One region of the Paracoccus sp. J39 genome, then DNA from elsewhere that is predicted to be linked to it. Evidence: riboswitches for the same ligand, from Rfam matches in the RefSeq annotation. Region 1 holds a riboswitch; each other region holds the start of a gene.
The links. Region 1 has a riboswitch for cobalamin ahead of L632_RS0112055 (ABC transporter substrate-binding protein). Riboswitches for the same ligand answer to the same signal wherever they lie in the genome.

Region 1 (2,191 bases):
CAAGCGGCACAACCGCAGGTAATTTCAAAAGCTTATCCAGCGCGAAACGCAAGCTGTCCGATGGGATACCTGCCGAACTAGGCAGGTTTGCACCCAGCGCCACCAGGACTAAGTTCGCCTTCTGACTTTGGTAAAGAGACATCTTGGGGGAATCGTGTTTTACAAGGATGATCGGCTGGCGTTGTTCATCGACGGGTCGAATCTTTATGCTGCCGCGAAGGCGCTTGGCTTCGATATCGACTACAAGCTCTTGCGGCAGGAATTCGAGCGGCGCGGCAAGCTGATCCGCGCCTATTACTATACGGCCCTGCTGGAGAACGAGGATTACTCACCGATCCGTCCGCTGGTCGACTGGCTGCATTACAACGGCTATTCCATGGTGACGAAACCCGCGCGTGAATATACCGACGCTCTGGGCCGCCGCAAGGTCAAGGGCAACATGGATGTCGAGCTGGTCATCAACGCCATGGAGCTGGCGCCGCGGCTGGACCATGCGGTGCTGTTCTCGGGCGACGGCGATTTCCGGCCGCTGGTCGAGGCGCTGCAGCGCCAGGGCGTGCGGGTCTCGGTGGTCTCGACCATGCGCAGCCAGCCGCCGATGATCGCCGACGAGTTGCGCCGCCAGGCCGACAATTTCATCGAACTGGACGCGCTGCGCGACATCATCGGTCGCCCGCCCCGCGAAAGCGCCCCGCAGCAGGACGCCTGAACCCCCGGCGCCGCCGAAGACCCCGTCCCGGCGGGCCGGCGCCTTTCCCTTCCCCCGCCGCGGCGGGCCAAGGGTCTTTCTTTCCCCGATCATCCACCGCTTCCTGACAGGCTTGGCCATATCCGGCTTGCCAGGCGGCCGCGTTTCGGCGATACGCCCCCTTGCCGGTCCCGAAAGGGCCAAGAGGGAATCCGCGGCGCATCCCTGCGCCAACCGGAACTGCCCCCGCAACTGTAGGCGGCGAGCCGCGTCCGATCACGTCACTGGGTCCTCGACCCGGGAAGGCCAGGACAGGCAGAGACCCGCCAGTCAGGAGACCTGCCGGCGCCTTGACGTTCACACCGGGCGGGGTTGTCCGGGGAGGGTGAGATGACGACAGCCAGACGCGGTCCCATGCCGCCTGCCCCGCCTTGCGGGCAGGACGCGGTCCGCCAAGCCCAACGTTGCGCCGCCTCCGGCCCCTGGTCCCAACCAGATGGAGACGGAGCATGTTCCTGCGTTCGGGCCTGATCGGCCTTTCCCTGTCCCTTGCCGCATTCGCCGCCCATGCCGGCGCGACCGGCTATCCGCTGACGGTCGAGAACTGCGGCCAGACGCTGGAATTCGACGCCGCGCCGGCCTCGGCGGTAAGCGTCGGCCAGGCCGCGACCGAGGTGCTTTACGCGCTCGGCCTCGGCGACAAGGTCGCCGGCACCTCGGTCTGGTTCAGCGAGGTGCTGCCGCAGTTCCGGGACATCGACGCCAAGGTCGCACGGCTGGCCGACAACGATCCCAGCTTCGAAAGCGTGGTGGCCAAGAAGCCGGGGCTGGTCGCGGTGCAATATGAATGGCATGTCGGCCCGCAGGGCATCGTCGCCACCCGCGAGCAGTTCCACGAGCTCGGCATCCCGACCTATGTCATGCCGGCCGATTGCGTCGGCAAGGACAACACGGTCGGGCTTGACGGCACGCGGCTGGCGATGTTCTCGACCGCGAGCCTCTACCAGGGCATCGAGGAACTGGCGGCGATCTTCGACGTGCAGGACCGGGGCGCCGCGCTGGTCGCAGACCTGAAGGCGCGCGAGGAGACGGCCGAGGCCGAGGCCAGGGCGCTGGGGCTCAAGGACGGATCGGCGGTGTTCTGGTTCTCCTCGGCCGAGATGGACATCGATCCCTATGTCGCCGGCCGCAAGGGTGCGCCGGGCTACATGATGGAGACGCTGGGATTGCGGAACATCGTGGAATCGGACGAGGAATGGCCGACCGTCGGCTGGGAGACCATCGCCAGGGCCAATCCCACGGTGATCGTGGTGGCCCGGATGGACCGCCGCCGCTTCGAGGCCGACGACGTCGAGAAGAAGCTCGCCTTCCTGAAATCTGACCCGGTGGCCAGCCAGATGGACGCGGTGAAGGCCGGCCGCATCGTCGTCATGGATGCCGGCGCCATGGACGCGACGATCCGGGTGATCGACGGGCTGGAAGAGCTGGCGGCGGCGCTGAAAT
Region 2 (2,191 bases), on a different contig from region 1:
CCCTCGCGCTGCCAGAACCAGCCGGCCAGCAGGCCGAGCACCGCCCAGGCCAGGGCGCCGGCCCCCAGCGCGCGGCCGGCGAATTCGGCCGAAAGCTCGGGCGGGACCGGGCCGGCATAGCTGTCGGGCTGCGGCGCGCCGATCAGATGCGGCGCCAGGATCAGCACGATTGCCACGCCCCAGGCCGGCCAGCCCCTGCCGAAGGCGATCAGCCACAGAGCAAGCCCGGTGGCCAGTGCCGTGCCCAGCCACCAGATGGCGCGGATCTGCACATCGGCGGCGGCGACGCCCGGCACCTCGGGGGCAAGGCCGAAGGCGGGGGCGAGCTGCATGGTCAGGTAGCCGGCAAGACCCCAAAGCAGCCCCCGCCGCGCCGTGACCGCATTGCCCTGCGATTCGGCAACCGCCATCAGCGCCACCAGCATCAGCCCGTAGCCGGCATAGACCAGCATGGTGAACAGCACCGAAAGCATGTTGCGGGTCCATTCGAAGGGGCCGAGATCCTGATGCGCGCTGACGGATTCGGCGCCGAAATGCGCCAGCTGCCCGGATTCGTAAAGCTCGGCATGCAGCAGCACCGGCTGCACGAACCAAAGCTGCAACAGGGCGGCAATCAGCCCCGTTGCAGCGCCAGCGATCAATCCGCTGGTCAGAATGCGCGAGAACATGTCAGTGGCAGGGGAAGCCGGTGGCGTGACGCACGTCATGTGCGGCGTCATGCAGGGTTTCGGCCTGCACCAGCCCGGACATGAAGATCAGCCCGAAGCCGATGGCGAAGGCGGCGATGGCGGGAAACAGCACCGAGGCGCGGCTGGCCCCCGCGGCGGTCATGGGTTTTGCGGTCATCTGCGACCCTTTCCTTATGTCGTCCAACCCGACGACGTTGCGGTTTTGCGCATCGGCAGGTCTCCTGGCTTGCGGGTCACGGCAGACGCCCGCCTTCCCGGCCGGTTGGCCAGTGGCATGATGGGCGTCCGCTCTCCGCTTACAGTCGCGGGGGCGGCTGCGGATTTGGCCCCGGATGCCCCGGGCCGCACCGCATTCCCTTTTGGCCCCGGAAAGGGGCACCGATACACGCATATGTTACCTGCGCCGCCGCCGCGGCGGCAAGCGGAATCGAGGACCGGGCGGCGGGCCGGCGGGCGGCGCTGTCGCATGGGTATTTGGAGAACGAAGAAGATGCCCGAGGGATCGCGCGGGGATCGAGGCAGGCGGGCTTGTCCGGATCACGGGGCCGGCGGCCAGTCCAGATCGACCCAGACCAGCCGGTGCGCGGAAGCGGCCAGGGCGGCCTCGGCCAGCGGGCCCTCGGCCGGCCAGAACACGCCCGCGTCCAGCACCGTGAGGCCCTTGGCCGGCAGGACGTAATCGACGCGCAGGTTGCCGGGCGGCTTGTCGTCGGGCCAGTCGCCGGTATCCAGCGCCGGATCGCCCTTGTGGCGGTCGTTCACGCCGCCCTTTGCTGCCGCCCCGCCGGCGCTACGGGGCCGGGGGTCGGTGACATGCGCCATGATCCGGGCCAGCGCCTCGGGCCGGCCCTCGCTGTCCATGGGGTCGAGATTGAGGTTGCCGGCCAGCACGAAAGGGCCGCCCGGCAGGTGGTGCAGCCAGAAGGCCAGCTCGTCATGGTTGCGCCGGCCGTTCAGGTCCTCGGGCCCATCGAAGACCGGCGGCGTCGCGGACATGGCGAGCAGGTGGAGCGGGTTGCCCCTCACCGTCACGACCGCGTCCCAATGCGCGGTCGAGGACAGCCGGCGGATCGCCGCCACCTTCTCGGGCAGCGGCGGCATCAGGTGGCCGGGCAGGTCGCGCCACAGGGCGCCGGTGTAATCCGTGACCGGCCCGATGGGATGGCGCGACAGGATCGCCATGCCGCCCTGGCCCGAGAATCTGCCATAGCCCTCCGCGTCGTCCGCCGTGCCCAGCCGCCCGTCGGCGTTCAGGTCCAGCCCGGTCGCCATGCCGGAATTCGGTCGCGCCGCGAAACGGTGCGGATAGTCCAGCCCGGCCCGGGCCAGCCTTGCGGCAAAGGCGTCCAGCGCCCGGCCGTCCAGATCCCAGTCGAAATCGGTCAGCAGCAGGATGTCGGGCCGGGTCTCGGCCAGCACGGCGACGACCGCGGCGACCTGCGCATCCTCGCGACCGAGGTCGCGCAACAAAAGCCCCGGCCCGTCGCGCGACAGGTCGGGGC
Region 3 (2,191 bases), on a different contig from region 1:
GACGCCCGGCGTGGTGCGCAGCACGTCGGCGACCGAGGTCTGGCCGCGCTCCTCGATCTCGCGCGCGGTGACGACGGTGACCGAGCGCGGGGTGTCGAGCAGCGGCGCGGTGGCCTTGTCCGAGGTGCTTTCGGTGACCTTGTAGCTTGTCTCGGCCTCGTTGCCCTGCTGGCGGCGGATGACCACCGTGTCCAGAGTGACGGTGTCCTGCGCCTGTGCAGGGCCGGCCACGCCGGCCGAGATGGCCAGCACCGGCAGCAGGCCCAGGGTCGGCAGCAATTGCGCTGCGCCCCCCGTGACCGGCGGTTTCGGATGGGACTTGTTCATGGATTGCTCCCGGCACAAAAGAAATCGCTGCCATCCGCGAGGATGGAGGCGACAGGAACGTGCTGGCTCAGCAGAGTGGCTTGCGGTGAAACGAGCCGGGAGGGGGAGCAGTCGCCCCCTGTCCTAGCCGCGCGTGATCCATGCAAGAGGGTTAATTGTCGCAAATTGTCAAACGACGCTGCGTAAAATCCCGGATCGGCAGGCCCGACTGTTGCAGCGATTCAACAATCCGGATGCTCTCCCGTCGGAAAAGGTGCCGCAACTCTCGGCCGGGATGCAAGTGGCGCCCGCCCCGCGGGCGTTCGAAAGCCCACCAGATGTTCCAATGGGCGGGCAGTTTCCCACTAGATGTGGATTGACCTGCGTGGCGGAGCGTGGCTAACTGCAGGGGTCATGGTTACCTCCGGGGCGACTCGGGGATCAACAGGGAAGCCGGTGCAAGGCCGGCACTGCCCCCGCAGCTGTAAGCGGAGAGCGACGCTGGAATGCCACTGGGGCCAGCCCCGGGAAGGCCAGCCAAGCCGGGACCCGCGAGTCAGAAGACCTGCCATGGCGCGAAAGGACGAAACCGTGCGGCGGGCGCGGGGCTGAAGCGGTTCCGATGGCGCGGTCATCGGGCGCGGCCCCTGCTTGCCGACAGAAAGAAGGAGCAGAGGCATGACCATCACCGTTTATTCCAAGCCCGCCTGCGTGCAATGCACCGCCACGACCCGGGCGCTCGAGGCGCGCGGCCTGCCCTATCAGCTGGTCGACCTGACCGAGGATGAGGCGGCGATGGAACTGGTCACCTCGCTCGGCTATCGCCAGGCGCCCGTCGTCGTCGCCGGCGAGGCGCATTGGGCGGGTTTCCGGCCCGACATGATCGGCCGGCTGTCCTGAACGCGCGGCCATGGGCGGGCACCGGGGCGAACTGGTCTATTATTCCTCGGGCTCGGGGAACACGGCGCGCTTCATGGCGCGGCTGGGGCTGCCGGCGCTCCGCATCCCGGTCTCGCCGTGCGAGATCCTGCCCGAGCCCGGCCGGCCCTATGTGCTGATCTGCCCGACCTATGCCGATGGCGCGGGGCGGGGCGCGGTGCCGAAACAGGTCATCCGCTTCCTGAACGACCCCGGGCGCCGCGCGCTGCTGCGCGGCGTGATCGGCGCCGGCAACCGCAATTTCGGCGCCACCTTCGCCCTGTCGGCGAGGGTCATTTCTGCTAAATGCGACGTCCCCGTGCTGTATCGATTCGAGCTGGCGGGCGACGACAACGATCTTTCCCGCGTCCGGGCGGGGCTTGAGAAATTCTGGGGGACGGAATGCTTGACAATGGCGTAAAGGCCGTGCTGGACCATCACGCGCTGAACGCGATGCTGAACCTTTACGACGGCGAGGGCCGCATCCGCTTCGAGGCGGATCGCAAGGCCGCGCGGCAATATTTCCTGCAGCATGTCAACCAGAACACCGTGTTCTTCCACAATCTCGACGAGAAGCTGCGCTATCTCGTCGACGAAGGCTATTACGAGCCCGAGGTGCTGGACCAGTATTCGCGCAATTTCCAGCGCGCGATCTGGGATGCTGCCTATGCGCGGAAGTTCCGCTTCCCGACCTTCCTGGGCGCCTTCAAGTATTACACCAGCTATACGCTGAAGACCCGCGACGGCCAGCGTTACCTGGAACGCTACGAGGACCGGGTGGTCATGGTCGCCCTGACGCTGGCGCGCGGCGACGAGGCGCTGGCCATGCGCTTCATGGAGGAGATGCTCTCGGGCCGCTTCCAGCCGGCGACGCCCACGTTCCTCAATGCCGGCAAGAAGTCCCGTGGCGAGCTGATCTCGTGCTTCCTGCTGCGGCTGGAAGACAACATGGAGAGCATCGGCCGCT
Region 4 (2,191 bases), on a different contig from region 1:
AGCCGCTCGATGCGGGCGGCAAGCTCGGCGGGGTCGGCGATCTCGGCCAGCTCGATCACCATCGAGTCGAAATCGTCATGTTCATGGTCCTCGGCGCCGTCGTGATGGCTGGGGCGGGCGGCAAGGTCGTCCTCGGCCGCCGCACCCAGCCCAAGGATCACCCGCGGGTCGATCACCCCATCGGTCAGCGGCAGGATCGGCAGCTTGCGCGGCGCCTCGGCCTCGATCACCGCGCGGGCGGCGGCCAGCCCGTCCTCGCCGGCCAGGTCGGCCTTGGAGAGCAGGACGATGTCGGCGCAGGCGATCTGGTCCTCGAACACCTCGGACAGGGGCGTTTCGTGGTCGAGGCTGTCGTCGGCGGCGCGCTGCGCCTCGACGGCGGCCTCGTCCGGGGCGAAGCGGCCGGCGGCCACGGCCTCGGCATCGGCCAGCGCGATCACCCCGTCCACGGTGATGCGCGAGCGGATCGCCGGCCAGTCGAAGGCTTTCAGCAAGGGCTTGGGCAGGGCAAGGCCCGAGGTCTCGATCAGGATGTGGTCGGGCTTGACGGGCATCGCCATCAGCCGCTCCAGCGTCGGGATGAAATCGTCGGCCACGGTGCAGCAGATGCAGCCGTTCGACAGTTCCATGATGTTCTCGGCCGGGCAGTTCTCGTCCGCGCAGGATTTCAGGATCTCGCCGTCGACGCCCATGGTGCCGAATTCATTGACCAGCACCGCCAGCCGCTTGCCCTGCGGGTTCAGCATCAGGTGGCGGATCAGCGTGGTCTTGCCGGCGCCGAGAAAGCCGGTGATGACGGTCACGGGGGTCTTGGTCAGGTCGGTCATGGGCTACCCAATCGGAGGAATGCGCGCGAGGCTGCGCTTGCGGAAAATCGTGACGCGCTCGCGCCAGGGCACGATGCCGTCGGGGGCGCCGGCATAGGCGGCGGCGCCGGCCAGGATCTCGGGCGCGTCCTCGGCCGACATGCGGCCATAGACATAGGTCCAGCGGCCGGGCGCCGACAGCGCGATGGCCGCGCCGCTGGCGCAGGCCGACAGGCATTCGACCGGGACGATGCGCACGCCGTCGGGGGCCCCTTCGGCGGTCAGCGCGTCATGCAGCCGCGCGCCGGGCACCGGCTCGCCCTCAAGCACCGGCTGGCCGGCGCGGCAGGTGATGCAGACATGCAGCGTGACTGTCATGCGCCCTTCATCCGTTGTGGCGGCAGGGCGCAGGGGCGCGAATGCCCCAAGCCCCAGCGGGAACACCCCGTCCGCCGGTCAATCCTTCTGCGCTGGCAGGTCTCCCGGCTTGCGGATTCGGGCCTTGGCCCACGGCCGCCCCACCTTCCCGGCTTTCGCCAGTGGCTTCGGGGCGACCTCTCCGGTCACGGTCGCGGGGGCGGCTGCTTCCAGGCGGTTGCCTGTCGCATTCCCTCTTCGCCTGTCATAGGACAGGAACCAGCGCCCCCTGTCTGTGCGCGCCCGGTCCCGACTTGTCAAGCGAAGGAGTGCCCGATGCAGACCGACGACAACGCCCGCCATACCGAGAAGATGGCGAAGATCAAGGCCGCCCGCGACAGGATGATGGCCGGGAAGCAGGGCGAGAAGGGGCTGGTCATCGTCCATACCGGCAAGGGCAAGGGCAAGTCCTCCTCGGGCTTCGGGATGATCCTGCGCTGCATCGCCCATGGCATGCCCTGCGCGGTGGTGCAGTTCATCAAGGGCGCCTGGGACACCGGCGAGCGGCGGCTGCTGACCGCGCATTTCGCCGATCTGTGCCAGTTCCACGCCATGGGCGAGGGCTTCACCTGGGAAACGCAGGATCGCGAGCGCGACATCGCCGCCGCCCGCGCCGGCTGGGAAAAGGCCAAGCAGCTGATCCGCGAACCCTCGATCCGCATGGTGCTGCTGGACGAGATCAACATCGCCCTGCGCTATGACTATCTGGATCTGGACGAGGTGCTGGCCTTCCTGCGCGACGAAAAGCCGCCGATGACCCATGTCGTGCTGACCGGGCGCAATGCCAGGCCGGAACTTATCGCGCTGGCCGATCTTGTGACCGAGATGGAGCAGGTCAAGCACCCGTTCCGCGACGGGATCAAGGCCCAGCCGGGCGTGGAGTTCTAGGAGCATGGAGAAATCGCAGGACAAGCCGAAGCTGCTTTCGGGCGGCAACCCGCAAATCCCCAAGGGCTATGGCGAGGCGC

Region 2: another riboswitch for cobalamin. It lies ahead of L632_RS0119515 (CbtB domain-containing protein); the one in region 1 lies ahead of L632_RS0112055 (ABC transporter substrate-binding protein).
Region 3: another riboswitch for cobalamin. It lies ahead of nrdH (glutaredoxin-like protein NrdH); the one in region 1 lies ahead of L632_RS0112055 (ABC transporter substrate-binding protein).
Region 4: another riboswitch for cobalamin. It lies ahead of L632_RS0119485 (DUF1636 domain-containing protein); the one in region 1 lies ahead of L632_RS0112055 (ABC transporter substrate-binding protein).

What each region holds. Positions count from the first base shown of each region.
Region 1 covers NZ_JAEN01000011.1:25,600-27,790, forward strand. Annotated here, with positions in the region: gene folK (2-amino-4-hydroxy-6-hydroxymethyldihydropteridine diphosphokinase) at 1-142, opposite strand, end outside; gene L632_RS0112050 (NYN domain-containing protein) at 155-709, shown strand; cobalamin riboswitch at 858-1,050, shown strand; gene L632_RS0112055 (ABC transporter substrate-binding protein) at 1,198-2,191, shown strand, end outside.
Region 2 covers NZ_JAEN01000029.1:22,457-24,647, forward strand. Annotated here, with positions in the region: gene L632_RS0119510 (CbtA family protein) at 1-668, opposite strand, end outside; gene L632_RS0119515 (CbtB domain-containing protein) at 670-846, opposite strand; cobalamin riboswitch at 883-1,087, opposite strand; gene L632_RS0119520 (endonuclease/exonuclease/phosphatase family protein) at 1,227-2,191, opposite strand, start outside.
Region 3 covers NZ_JAEN01000020.1:6,360-8,550, reverse strand. Annotated here, with positions in the region: gene L632_RS22940 (TonB-dependent siderophore receptor) at 1-327, opposite strand, end outside; cobalamin riboswitch at 705-894, shown strand; gene nrdH (glutaredoxin-like protein NrdH) at 985-1,206, shown strand; gene nrdI (class Ib ribonucleoside-diphosphate reductase assembly flavoprotein NrdI) at 1,217-1,645, shown strand; gene nrdE (class 1b ribonucleoside-diphosphate reductase subunit alpha) at 1,627-2,191, shown strand, end outside.
Region 4 covers NZ_JAEN01000029.1:18,664-20,854, forward strand. Annotated here, with positions in the region: gene cobW (cobalamin biosynthesis protein CobW) at 1-827, opposite strand, end outside; gene L632_RS0119485 (DUF1636 domain-containing protein) at 831-1,184, opposite strand; cobalamin riboswitch at 1,261-1,462, opposite strand; gene cobO (cob(I)yrinic acid a,c-diamide adenosyltransferase) at 1,500-2,111, shown strand; gene L632_RS0119495 (DUF1801 domain-containing protein) at 2,116-2,191, shown strand, end outside.